DNA from 3 places in the Streptosporangium sp. NPDC000509 genome. Region 1 is predicted to be linked to each of the others. Evidence: riboswitches for the same ligand, from Rfam matches in the RefSeq annotation. Region 1 holds a riboswitch; each other region holds the start of a gene.
The links. A riboswitch is a leader RNA that binds a small molecule or an ion and turns the genes downstream of it on or off. The one in region 1 is predicted to bind S-adenosylmethionine.
Positions count from the first base shown of each region.

Region 1 (3,267 bases):
GCGGCGGGCTCCGAGGCCCAGGTCGTCCCCAGGTCGCTGGCGGAGCTCAACGAGATCAAGACGAAGCTCGACCTCTCCCCGGATTTCTCGCGGCACGTGGCGAGTGTGCGTTATGTCGACGTGAAAAGGAACAAAGTACTCGTCCTCTCCCTGAACCCCGAGGCGGCCGAGGGCGTCGTCCTGGACAGTGACGTGGACGAGGACGCGGTGCAGGTGGTGCCCACCGCCGAGGCTCCTCTGCCCCTGTACGACCTGGTGGGCGGCAACGCCTACTACATCGGTTCCACCAGCCGCTGCTCGATCGGCTTCCCCGTGCTCAAGGGCACCCAACCGGGCTTCGTCAGCGCGGGCCACTGTGGAAAGGCCGGCGACACCACCACCGGCTTCAACCGAGCCCCCCAGGGTGTCTTCCAGGCGTCGACCTTTCCCGGCAACGACTACTCCTGGGTCATGGTCAACGCCGACTGGACCCCCACCCCGTCGGTGGACAACGGCCAGGGCGGCGTCGTGTCCGTCGCCGGAGCCACGCCCGCCATCGAGGGGGCCTCGGTCTGCCGGTCCGGCTCCACCACCGGCTGGCACTGCGGCCTCATCCAGCAGCGCGGCGCCAGCGTCACCTATCCCCAGGGCACCGTCTCCGGGGTGACCCGCACCAGCGTCTGCGCCGAGCCAGGGGACTCGGGCGGCTCCTTCATCTCCATCGACCAGGCCCAGGGTGTCACTTCCGGCGGCTCCGGCGACTGCGACCAGGGGGGCACCACCTACTTCCAGCCGGTCGGCCCGATCCTCACCGCCTACGGCCTGACCTTGAGGACCGTCGCGGGCAATCAGCCACCGCCGGTCTTGGGCACCTGCACCGGCTTCCCGAACACCTACACCGGCACCCTCGCCAACGGCGCGACCGCCTACCAGCCCAAGGGCCGTTACTACAGGTCAACCACGGGGGGCGTCCACTCCGCCTGTCTGACCGCTGAAGGCAGCGACTTCGACCTGTATCTGCAGAAGTGGGACGGCAGGAGCTGGGCGGCCGTCGCCACCTCTGACGGCCCAGGCGCCAACGAGAAAATCTCCTACACCGGCACGGCAGGCTACTACCGATATCGGGTGGTCGCCGCAGCCGGCTCCGGCTCCTACACCCTCGGATTCAGGGTGCCGTGACTCGTTCCCAGGCACCTTCGGCGGGCCGTGTCCGGCGCTGACCCGAAGGGGTGAGGCCCCCGCCTGGCGGGGGCCTCACCCGCTTGTGCGTGGTGCCCGCCGCGTGTCTCGCGGTCGGCGGCCCGGTTCCGGTTGTCCGCTGGATAACACGCCGTATCTCGCACAGTGAGACACGAAGTCAGGAGGACGGTGGGGCGAGGTAGAGTGCTCAAGACCTGCGCGTCAGGTTTCCAACTGAATATCTGCTCATCCAGAGGGGTGGAGGGACCGGCCCTGCGAAGCCCCGGCAACCATCCCGGTTCACGACCCGTGATCTGAACGAGGTCGACCGGGACAGGTGCCAATTCCGGTCTGTGACCAGGGTGGTCCAGACGAAGATGAGGGAAAGGCCTCGCTTCATGGCGCTCGCAACCACTGAGAACACCACCTCCTCCGCTCGTGCCGACGGCGCGCGCGACCGGCGCTTCGGCCCCGCCGTGGCGCTGTCCTGCCGGGAGTGCGGTGCCCGCTACGACCTCGGCCCCAGCTTCGCGTGTAGCGAGTGTTTCGGGCCCCTTGAGATCGCGTACGACTTCGGGCGTGTGACCCGGGAGCGGATCGCCGAGGGGCCGACCAACATCTGGCGCTACCGCTCGCTGCTGCCCGTCCCCGAGGACGTGGCCGCCAAGCCCAACATGGCGCCCGGCTGGACCAAGCTCGTCAACGCCGGCAACCTCGCCCGCGAGCTGGGCATCCGCTCGCTGCACGTGAAGGACGACTCCGGCAACCCCACCCACTCCTTCAAGGACCGCGTGGTGGCCATCGCCGTCGAGGCGGCACGCAACTTCGGTTTCCACACCCTCTCCTGCTCCTCCACGGGCAACCTCGCCGGCGCCGTGACCGCCGCCGCCGCGCGGGCCGGGCTGGACGCCTGCGTGTTCATCCCCTCCGACCTGGAGCAGGCCAAGATTGTCATGGCCTCCGTGTACGGCGGCAGGCTCATCGGCATCGAGGGCACCTACGACGACGTGAACCGCTTCTGCTCCGAGCTCATCGGCGACGAGCTGGGCGACCAGTGGGGCTTCGTCAACGTCAACCTCCGGCCGTACTACGCGGAGGGGTCCAAGACGCTCGCCTACGAGATCGCCGAGCAGCTCGGCTGGCGTCTTCCCGACCAGATCGTCATCCCGGTCGCCTCCGGCTCGCAGCTCACGAAGATCGACAAGGGCTTCAAGGAGCTGATCGCGCTCGGCCTGGTCGAGGACAGGCCGTACAAGATCTTCGCCGCCCAGGCCGAGGGGTGCTCCCCGGTCTCGGCCGCCTACAAGGCGGGTCATGACGTGATCCGGCCGGTCAAGCCGGACACGATCGCCAAGTCGCTCGCGATCGGCAACCCGGCCGACGGGCCGTACGTCCTGGACATCGCCCGCCGCACCGGCGGCGCGGTCGAGGACGTCACCGACGCCGAGATCGTCGACTCGATCCGGCTGCTGGCGAGGACCGAGGGCATCTTCGCCGAGACGGCGGGAGGCGTCGTCGTCGGGGTGCTGCGCAAGCTGGTCGCCTCGGGCACGCTCGACCCCGACGCCGAGACCGTGGTCCTCAACACCGGCGACGGTCTCAAGACCCTGGACGCGGTGGCCGCGGAGGCGCGCCCGACCGCAGTGATTCGACCCTCTCTTGACGCATTCCGTGCGGCTATCGCCTAGAAATCGTGAAAGGTACTGAATTATGAGCGTTTCTGTGCGGATTCCGACGATTCTCCGGACTTGCACCGATGGTGCCGCCGAGGTGAACGGAGAAGGCGAGACCCTGCGCGATGTTCTTCAGAAGCTCGACGCGGACTTCCCGGGGATCGGTGCCCGGATTCTCGATGAATCGGGAAAGATCCGACGTTTTGTCAATGTCTACGTGGGGGATGAGGATGTCCGTTTCGCCGACAACCTCGACACGGCGACGCCCTCCGGTGTTCAGATCTCCATCATCCCGGCGGTGGCCGGAGGCTGACTCCTCCGTCCTGACGCGGCCCTGACCGCCTCGCGTCGCACCGCGTCATCCCCAGGGGAACCCGCGAATCCACGGCACCCGCCCGGCTCCGGCCGGGCGGGTGCCGTGTTTTATGACAGAAGC
Region 1 covers NZ_JBIAYX010000028.1:28,295-31,561, forward strand. Annotated here, with positions in the region: gene ACFY3D_RS36315 (S1 family peptidase) at 1-1,158, shown strand, start outside; SAM riboswitch class I at 1,402-1,542, shown strand; gene thrC (threonine synthase) at 1,557-2,846, shown strand; gene ACFY3D_RS36325 (MoaD/ThiS family protein) at 2,869-3,144, shown strand.

Region 2 (3,267 bases), on a different contig from region 1:
CTGGCGGATCAGCTTGCGCATCCCGAGGCTGCGCCACTCCTCGGCCGCGAAGCCCTCCTCGAACTCCTCCCAGCCCAGCTTGACGCGCTTGGGGTGGGCGGTGATGAGCTCGTGGTAGTACGCGAAGGCCAGCTCCTTGGCGACCAGCGGCCACACGTCCTTGCGGAAGTCCCACGGTCCCTCGCCCAGCGCCTCGCGGGTGAGGAAGCGCGGCACCGGCGGGCGGGCGCCCTTGAAGGGGTAGCCGGTCTTGGAGTGGTACGGCACCCCGCGCCGCGAGCCCACGTGCAGGAGGGGCTCCCGCCCGCTGGGCAGGTAGACGAGCTCCCCGTCGTACTCGCGGACGAACCGGCCGCCCCGGCCCGAGGTGAGCAGCACCATCAGGTCGACGAAGGCGAGCCCCATCCCCCGTACGATCACCGGCTCCCTCGCGGGGACGCCGTCCAGGTCGAGGTCCGCCGCGTAGCCGGTGGGCAGGTAGCGCAGCCCCGTACGTGTGGCGAGGCGGGCCAGCGTGCCCTCCTCGCTCGTCGGGGTCACGTCGCCGTGGCCCTGGGCGAGGATCACCGCGTCGACCTCGATCGTCCTGCCGTCCTCCAGCCTCACCGCCTGGCCGCCGGGGACGTCGGCGAGGTCGACGGCGCGGGTGGCGTGCACGTGCACCCGGACGCCGCGCGGCGCGGTCGCCACCGCGCGGTGGAAGACGTGGGAGAGGTAGTCGCTCTGCGCGGGGCGGGTGGCGAACCTGCCGGGGTCTCCGCCGAGCCATTCGGCCAGCGTGGGTCCCGGGCGGATCGGTCCCTCGCACCGCACCGACTCGTCGGTGAAGAGCGTCACGTCGGCCGCGGTGGAGTTCATCCAGAGCAGGTCCGGCTGGTCGCGCCGCCAGACGCGCCCGCCGCCCGGCGGATGGGGGTCGATCACGTGGACGTCCAGCGAAGGCCAGCCGAGCAGGTCGGCGGCGTTGGCGCAGATCCGTTCCACCAGGCAGGTGCCCGTCGGTCCCGCGCCGACGACGGCGATCGAGGCGCTCATACGGCGGCTCTGCGGTGCGGCTCGTCCCAGTCGGCGTACAGCGGCTCGACCGGGACACGCCAGGTGTCGGTCTCGCCGTGCCGGGGGGAGATGACGGTGAAGTCGGTGTTCTCGCGGAAGGCGGGGTGGGCGTACAGGTCCCTGGCGTAGGCCCACAGGTTGGTGAAGGCGGTCAGCGGGCGCTCGCTGATCCTGGCCGCCGGGTTGTCGCTCAGGTCGAAGCGGAGCAGGGTCGGCCAGAGCCGTACGTCCGCCTCGGTGATTCCCGAGCCGAACAGGTACCTGCGGTCGGTCAGCCGGTCGTCCAGCTCGTCCAGGAAGGCGATCACCTCTGCGCGCGCCTCGGTGTACGCGCTCTCGGTGGTGGCCGACGCCACGCGGCCCGCCGCCGTGTTGACGATCTCGTAGATCCTCGTGTTGAGCTCGTCGATCTCCGGCCTGAGCTCCTCGGGGTAGAGGTCGGCCTCGGGGTCACCGCCGAACCGGGTGGCGAGGTCGATCGTGATGTCGGGGAAGTTGTTGCTGACGATGCGACCGCTCGTCCTGTCCCACAGGACCGGCACCGAGACGTGCCCGTCGAAGCCGGGCTCGGTCGCCTCGTACGCCTGCCGCAGGGTGGTGAAGCCGTTGACCGGGTCGGCCCCGCGCCGCTCGCGGAACGCCCACCCGCGTCCGTCGCGCTCGTCGTCGACGTAGGAGAGCGAGACCACGTCCTGGAGTCCCTTGAGGGAGCGCACGATGGCGGCGCGCTGCGCGTAGGGACAGACGGCCGCGACGTAGAGGTGGTAGCGCCCCGGCTCGGCGGGGAAGGCGGTTGTGCCGATCCGCCCGGTGAAGGGGTAGCGCAGGCCGGACCTGCCACCGGGCCGGTAGTGGCCGTGGGTGTCGAGGTCGACGGGGCTGGCGTAGTTCAGTGTGCTGCTCTTCGGCATCTGACGCTCCCGGACATGTCGTGGTGACCCCGGTGAGGGGGTCCGCGCTTGCGGCACGCCCACCGTGCCGCCTGGTCTCCCCCGGGGGCACCCCGCCGCGGTGCGAGGGTTGCCGGTCAGCCAGCCGGGGCTTCGCACTGACACTCTTAACCTATTTAGAAGGTAGGAAATACATAGATCTCTGTCAAGCCTTAATGTCGGGGAATGTCCTATGAGAGCGTGAACGTGGTCTACCGCAAGTACGACGGGTCACTGCACTGGCACCACCGCGGCCTGCTGCTCGGCGAGGACGAGCACGGGGTGTGGACGGGCTGCGTGGCCAACTCCAGCGGCCACAAGGGCGACGGCCCCGCGGTCGCCTGGCCGCATCCGTTCGTGATGCTCTTCCCCCGCGACGCCTGGTGGACGGCCGCGTTCAACACGGCACCGCACAAGCACGAGATCTACTGCGACATCTCCACGGTGCCGCGGTGGAGCGACGGCCAGGTCACCATGATCGACCTCGACCTCGACGTGATCAGGGTCCGCGAGAACCTGCTGAAGGGCCGCCGGAGCCGGGTCTTCCTGGACGACGAGGACGAGTTCGAGGAGCACCGGGTCAGGTACGCCTACCCGCCCGACGTGGTCGAGAGCGCCCGCGCCTCGGCCGCCTGGTTGATGGAGGCGGTCACCACCCGCACCGCCCCCTTCGGGGACGCGCCGCACTGGCTCACCCTGGTCAGCTGAGCGCGTCCCCTCCGGATACCTCAGCGGGCGCGGTCGCGGAACAACCTGCCGGACAGCAGCGCCGAGACCAGTAGGAAACCACCGCACCAGGCCAGCGCCTTCCACGGGTCGCTCCCCACGGGCCTGTCGAGCAGCAGGCCACGCACGGACTCGATGATCGGCGTGGCCGGCTGGTTCTCCGCGAACCCGTGCAGCCACGTGGGCATGGTGTGGACCGGAACGAAGGCGCTGCTCGGGTAGGGCAGGAACATCACCACGAAGGTGAAGCCGCCCGCGGCCTCCGGCGTCCTGGCCAGCAGGCCGACCACGGCCGAGACCGCGGAGACGGCCAGGACGAACACCACCAGGATGCCCGCCGCCGCGGCCCAGCCCGCCAGGTCCGCGTCCGCCCGGAAGCCGAGCAGGAACGCGACGACGAACACGATGACGAGCGAGGTGAGGTTGCGCACGGTGCTGGCGGCCACGTGCCCGCCCAGGAACGCCCCTCCGCCGACGTCCATCGACCTGAACCTGTCGACGATCCCCCGGCTCATGTCCTGGCTGACGGCGACCGCGGTCAGGGAGGCGCCGTAGG
Region 2 covers NZ_JBIAYX010000008.1:324,497-327,763, reverse strand. Annotated here, with positions in the region: gene ACFY3D_RS17370 (FAD/NAD(P)-binding protein) at 1-1,035, opposite strand, end outside; gene ACFY3D_RS17365 (glutathione S-transferase C-terminal domain-containing protein) at 1,032-1,967, opposite strand; SAM riboswitch class IV at 2,007-2,119, opposite strand; gene ACFY3D_RS17360 (DUF402 domain-containing protein) at 2,172-2,693, shown strand; gene ACFY3D_RS17355 (ABC transporter permease) at 2,714-3,267, opposite strand, start outside.
Region 2: it holds a riboswitch for S-adenosylmethionine, as region 1 does, so the genes downstream of both, ACFY3D_RS17365 (glutathione S-transferase C-terminal domain-containing protein) here and thrC (threonine synthase) in region 1, are expected to answer to the same signal.

Region 3 (3,267 bases), on a different contig from region 1:
GTCGTGCCGGTTCGCCAGCACGATGATCTGCCGGTAGTCACGCACCTCGAAGAGCTTCTCGGCGCCCCGGTGCATGTAGCCCACGATCGGCTCGGCGGAGCCGATCCGCTCCCCGTCCAGCGTGAGCCGCAGCCGCAGCACACCGTGCGTGGACGGGTGCTGCGGCCCGATGTTGAGGACCATGTCCTCGGTGGCGAGCTCCTTGCCGTCCGCCCCCCGTACGGCCTCGGCTCCAGCCCCCATCCCCACGCTCAGCTCACGGCGCGCGCCTTCAGTCATAGGGCCATGCTGTCACGTCAGCCGCGCGAGACAAGATCCCGCAGGGCGCCGATCAGTCGGTCGACGTGCTCGGAGGTGGTACCGATGCCGATGGAGGCGCGGACGGCGGAGGCGGTGACGTCGTCGCAGCCGCCGTCCTTGGCGCCCAGCAGGTGCCGTACGAAGGGGTGGGCGCAGAACTTGCCGTCGCGGACCCCGATGCCGTAGTCGCCGGACAGGGCCTCGGCGACCTCGCGGGCGGTGAAGCCGTCCACCACGAAGGAGACGATGCCGACGCGCGGGTGGTCCGGGCCCCACAGGGACAGCTCGTGGACGCCGGGGACACCCGCGAGGCCCGCCCTCAGGCGCCGGAGGAGGTGCTCCTCCTCGCGGACCAGCGGGGTCCAGCCGGTGGCGGACAGCGCGTCGCAGGCCGCGGCGAGCGCGATGGCGCCCAGCACGTTCGGGGTTCCGGCCTCGTGCCGCGCCTCCGGGTCGTCGTGCCACTCGGTGTCGTCGTCGTTCACGGCCTTCACCGCGCCGCCGCCCCGCAGGTACGGCTCGGCGTCGGCGAGCCAGTCGGAACGGCCGATCAGCGCGCCCGTGCCGAACGGCGCGTAGAGCTTGTGGCCGGAGAAGACCACGTAGTCCAGGTCGAGGGCCGTCAGGTTGAGGCGGCGGTGCGGGACGAGCTGCGCGGCGTCGACGAGGACGCGGGCATCGTGGCGGTGGGCGATGTGGGCGAGCGCCGCGATCGGCCACAGCTCCCCGGTGACGTTGGAGGCGGCGGTCACGACGAGCAGCTTGGGGCCGTCGATCGAGGCGAGGGCGTCGTCGACGGCGCGGACGGCCTCACCGGGGAAGGCGGGGGCCGCGAGCCGCACGACCCGCTCCCAGGGCAGCAGCGAGGCGTGGTGCTCGGTGTCGAAGACCACGGTGGTGGTGCCCTCGGGCAGGCTGCGGGCCAGCAGGTTGGTCGCGTCCGTGGTGTTGCGGGTGAAGATCACCGAGTCGTCGGGGCGGGCGCCGACGAAGGCCCGCACCGTGTGCCTGGCCTGCTCGTAGCGGGCCGTGGTCAGCTGGGACGCGTACCCGGCGCCGCGGTGGACGCTGGAGTAGGCCGGGAGCGCGGCGGCGACGGCGGCGCTCACCGGCTCCAGACAGGGGGCGCTCGCGGCGTAGTCGAGGTTGGCGTAGCGGACGAGCCTGCCGCCCCTGACCGGGACCTCCAGGTCCGAGCCGAGCACGGCCGGGATCGGCCGGTCACCGGACGCGCGGGTCTCGGGGACGGCGGTGGTGGCCGGGGTGACGGGGGTGGCGGGGGTGCCGATCGTGAGGGTGGACACGCCATGGCTCCTTCGAGGTCATCGGACCCCAACCCATGGCATAGGTGCCTGGAGCCCGCGCTTGCCCGGCACACCTCGTGCCGGACCAGGTCCTCACCCGGGGCACCCCGCCGCGGACGCGAGGGTTGCCGGCCAGCGAGCCGGGGCTTGTCACTGGCACTCATGACCTACGGAGGCACTATAACCGACGTCCCGCGGTGGCCCGCAAGTCCGAAAGGTGATCAACCCGGTGTCCGGGGCGGGAGCGAGCGCCTGGGCGCGTCCGGCGAATTGACGGCGAAGTTGTGATGAAAGGAAGGAACTCGGGGCCTTTCCCGGTCGTCCTGGAGTCAGCCGAAGAAGGTCAAGCCGGCTGGATGATCGCGCGTTCGAGCGTTGGCCGAAGAAATCGGCCGAAGAAGGAGAAGGCCATGGATTGGGTCACCAACCCCGAGATATGGATAGGTTTTTTCACCCTTGTCGCCCTGGAGATCGTCCTGGGGATCGACAACATCATCTTCATCTCGATCCTGGTGGGCAAGCTCCCGCCCGCGCAGCGTGACAGGGCACGCAAGATCGGTATTTCCGTCGCCCTGCTCAGCCGTCTCCTCCTGTTGTTCGCGCTGTCGTGGGTGGTGAGGCTCACGACGCCGATGTTCGAGGTCTTCGGGCAGGGGATATCGGGGCGCGACCTGATCCTGATACTCGGAGGCCTGTTCCTGCTGGGCAAGAGCGTCCACGAGATGCACAGCAGCCTGGAGGGGGACTCCCACCACTCCGAGGGCAAGGTGTCGGCGTCCTTCACCTCGGTGATCATCCAGATCATGATCCTCGACGTCGTCTTCTCGCTCGACTCGGTGATCACCGCGGTCGGCATGGTCGACGAGCTGGGCGTCATGATCGCGGCCGTCATCGTCTCGGTCATCGTGATGCTGATCGCCTCAGGGCCGATCAGCCGCTTCGTGGACCGGCACCCGAGCATCAAGATGCTCGCCCTGTCCTTCCTGGTGCTGATCGGCGTCGTGCTCATCGCCGAGGGGTTCGAGCAGCACATCCCCAAGGGCTACATCTACTTCGCGATGGCGTTCTCGCTGCTGGTGGAGCTGCTGAACATCCGGATGCGCGGCAAGGCGGGCAGGCGTAAGCCGGTCGAGCTGCGTTCTCGCTACGGTGCCGAGGACCAGGCGGGTCGTACGGACTCGGTGGACGGCACGGACCGGAAGGACTCGGTGGATCCTACGCACCGGGCCGGCTCGGAGGCGTCGGCGGTCGCGGTGCCTCAGGGGGTTCCGGCGAGCCAGACCGGTCCCGCGGACGGAGTGGATGAATCATCTAAAAAGGGAAATTCGGACAAGCGGCCCGACTCCTGACCAGGATTACGATGATTACGTGCGCTTTGATCCCTGGAATCCGGAATTCGTCGCCCACCCCTACGACGTCTACGACGAGCTGAGGCGGGAGCGGCCGGTCGGCTTCTTCGAGCCGACCGGCCAATGGCTGGTGGCGAGGCACGCCGACGTCAACGCGCTGCTGCGAGACCGCAGGCTCGGCCGGTCCTACCTGCACGTGGCCTCGCACCAGGAGTTCGGCAGGCCGGACGACCCCGAGTTCCAGGACCCGTTCTGGCGGGTGATCAGGGCAGGGATGCTCGACGTCGAGCCGCCGGTGCACACCAGGCTCCGGC
Region 3 covers NZ_JBIAYX010000005.1:109,108-112,374, forward strand. Annotated here, with positions in the region: gene ACFY3D_RS11245 (NADH-quinone oxidoreductase subunit D) at 1-279, opposite strand, end outside; gene ACFY3D_RS11250 (aminotransferase class V-fold PLP-dependent enzyme) at 297-1,604, opposite strand; SAM riboswitch class IV at 1,657-1,772, opposite strand; gene ACFY3D_RS11255 (TerC family protein) at 2,015-2,953, shown strand; gene ACFY3D_RS11260 (cytochrome P450) at 2,973-3,267, shown strand, end outside.
Region 3: it holds a riboswitch for S-adenosylmethionine, as region 1 does, so the genes downstream of both, ACFY3D_RS11250 (aminotransferase class V-fold PLP-dependent enzyme) here and thrC (threonine synthase) in region 1, are expected to answer to the same signal.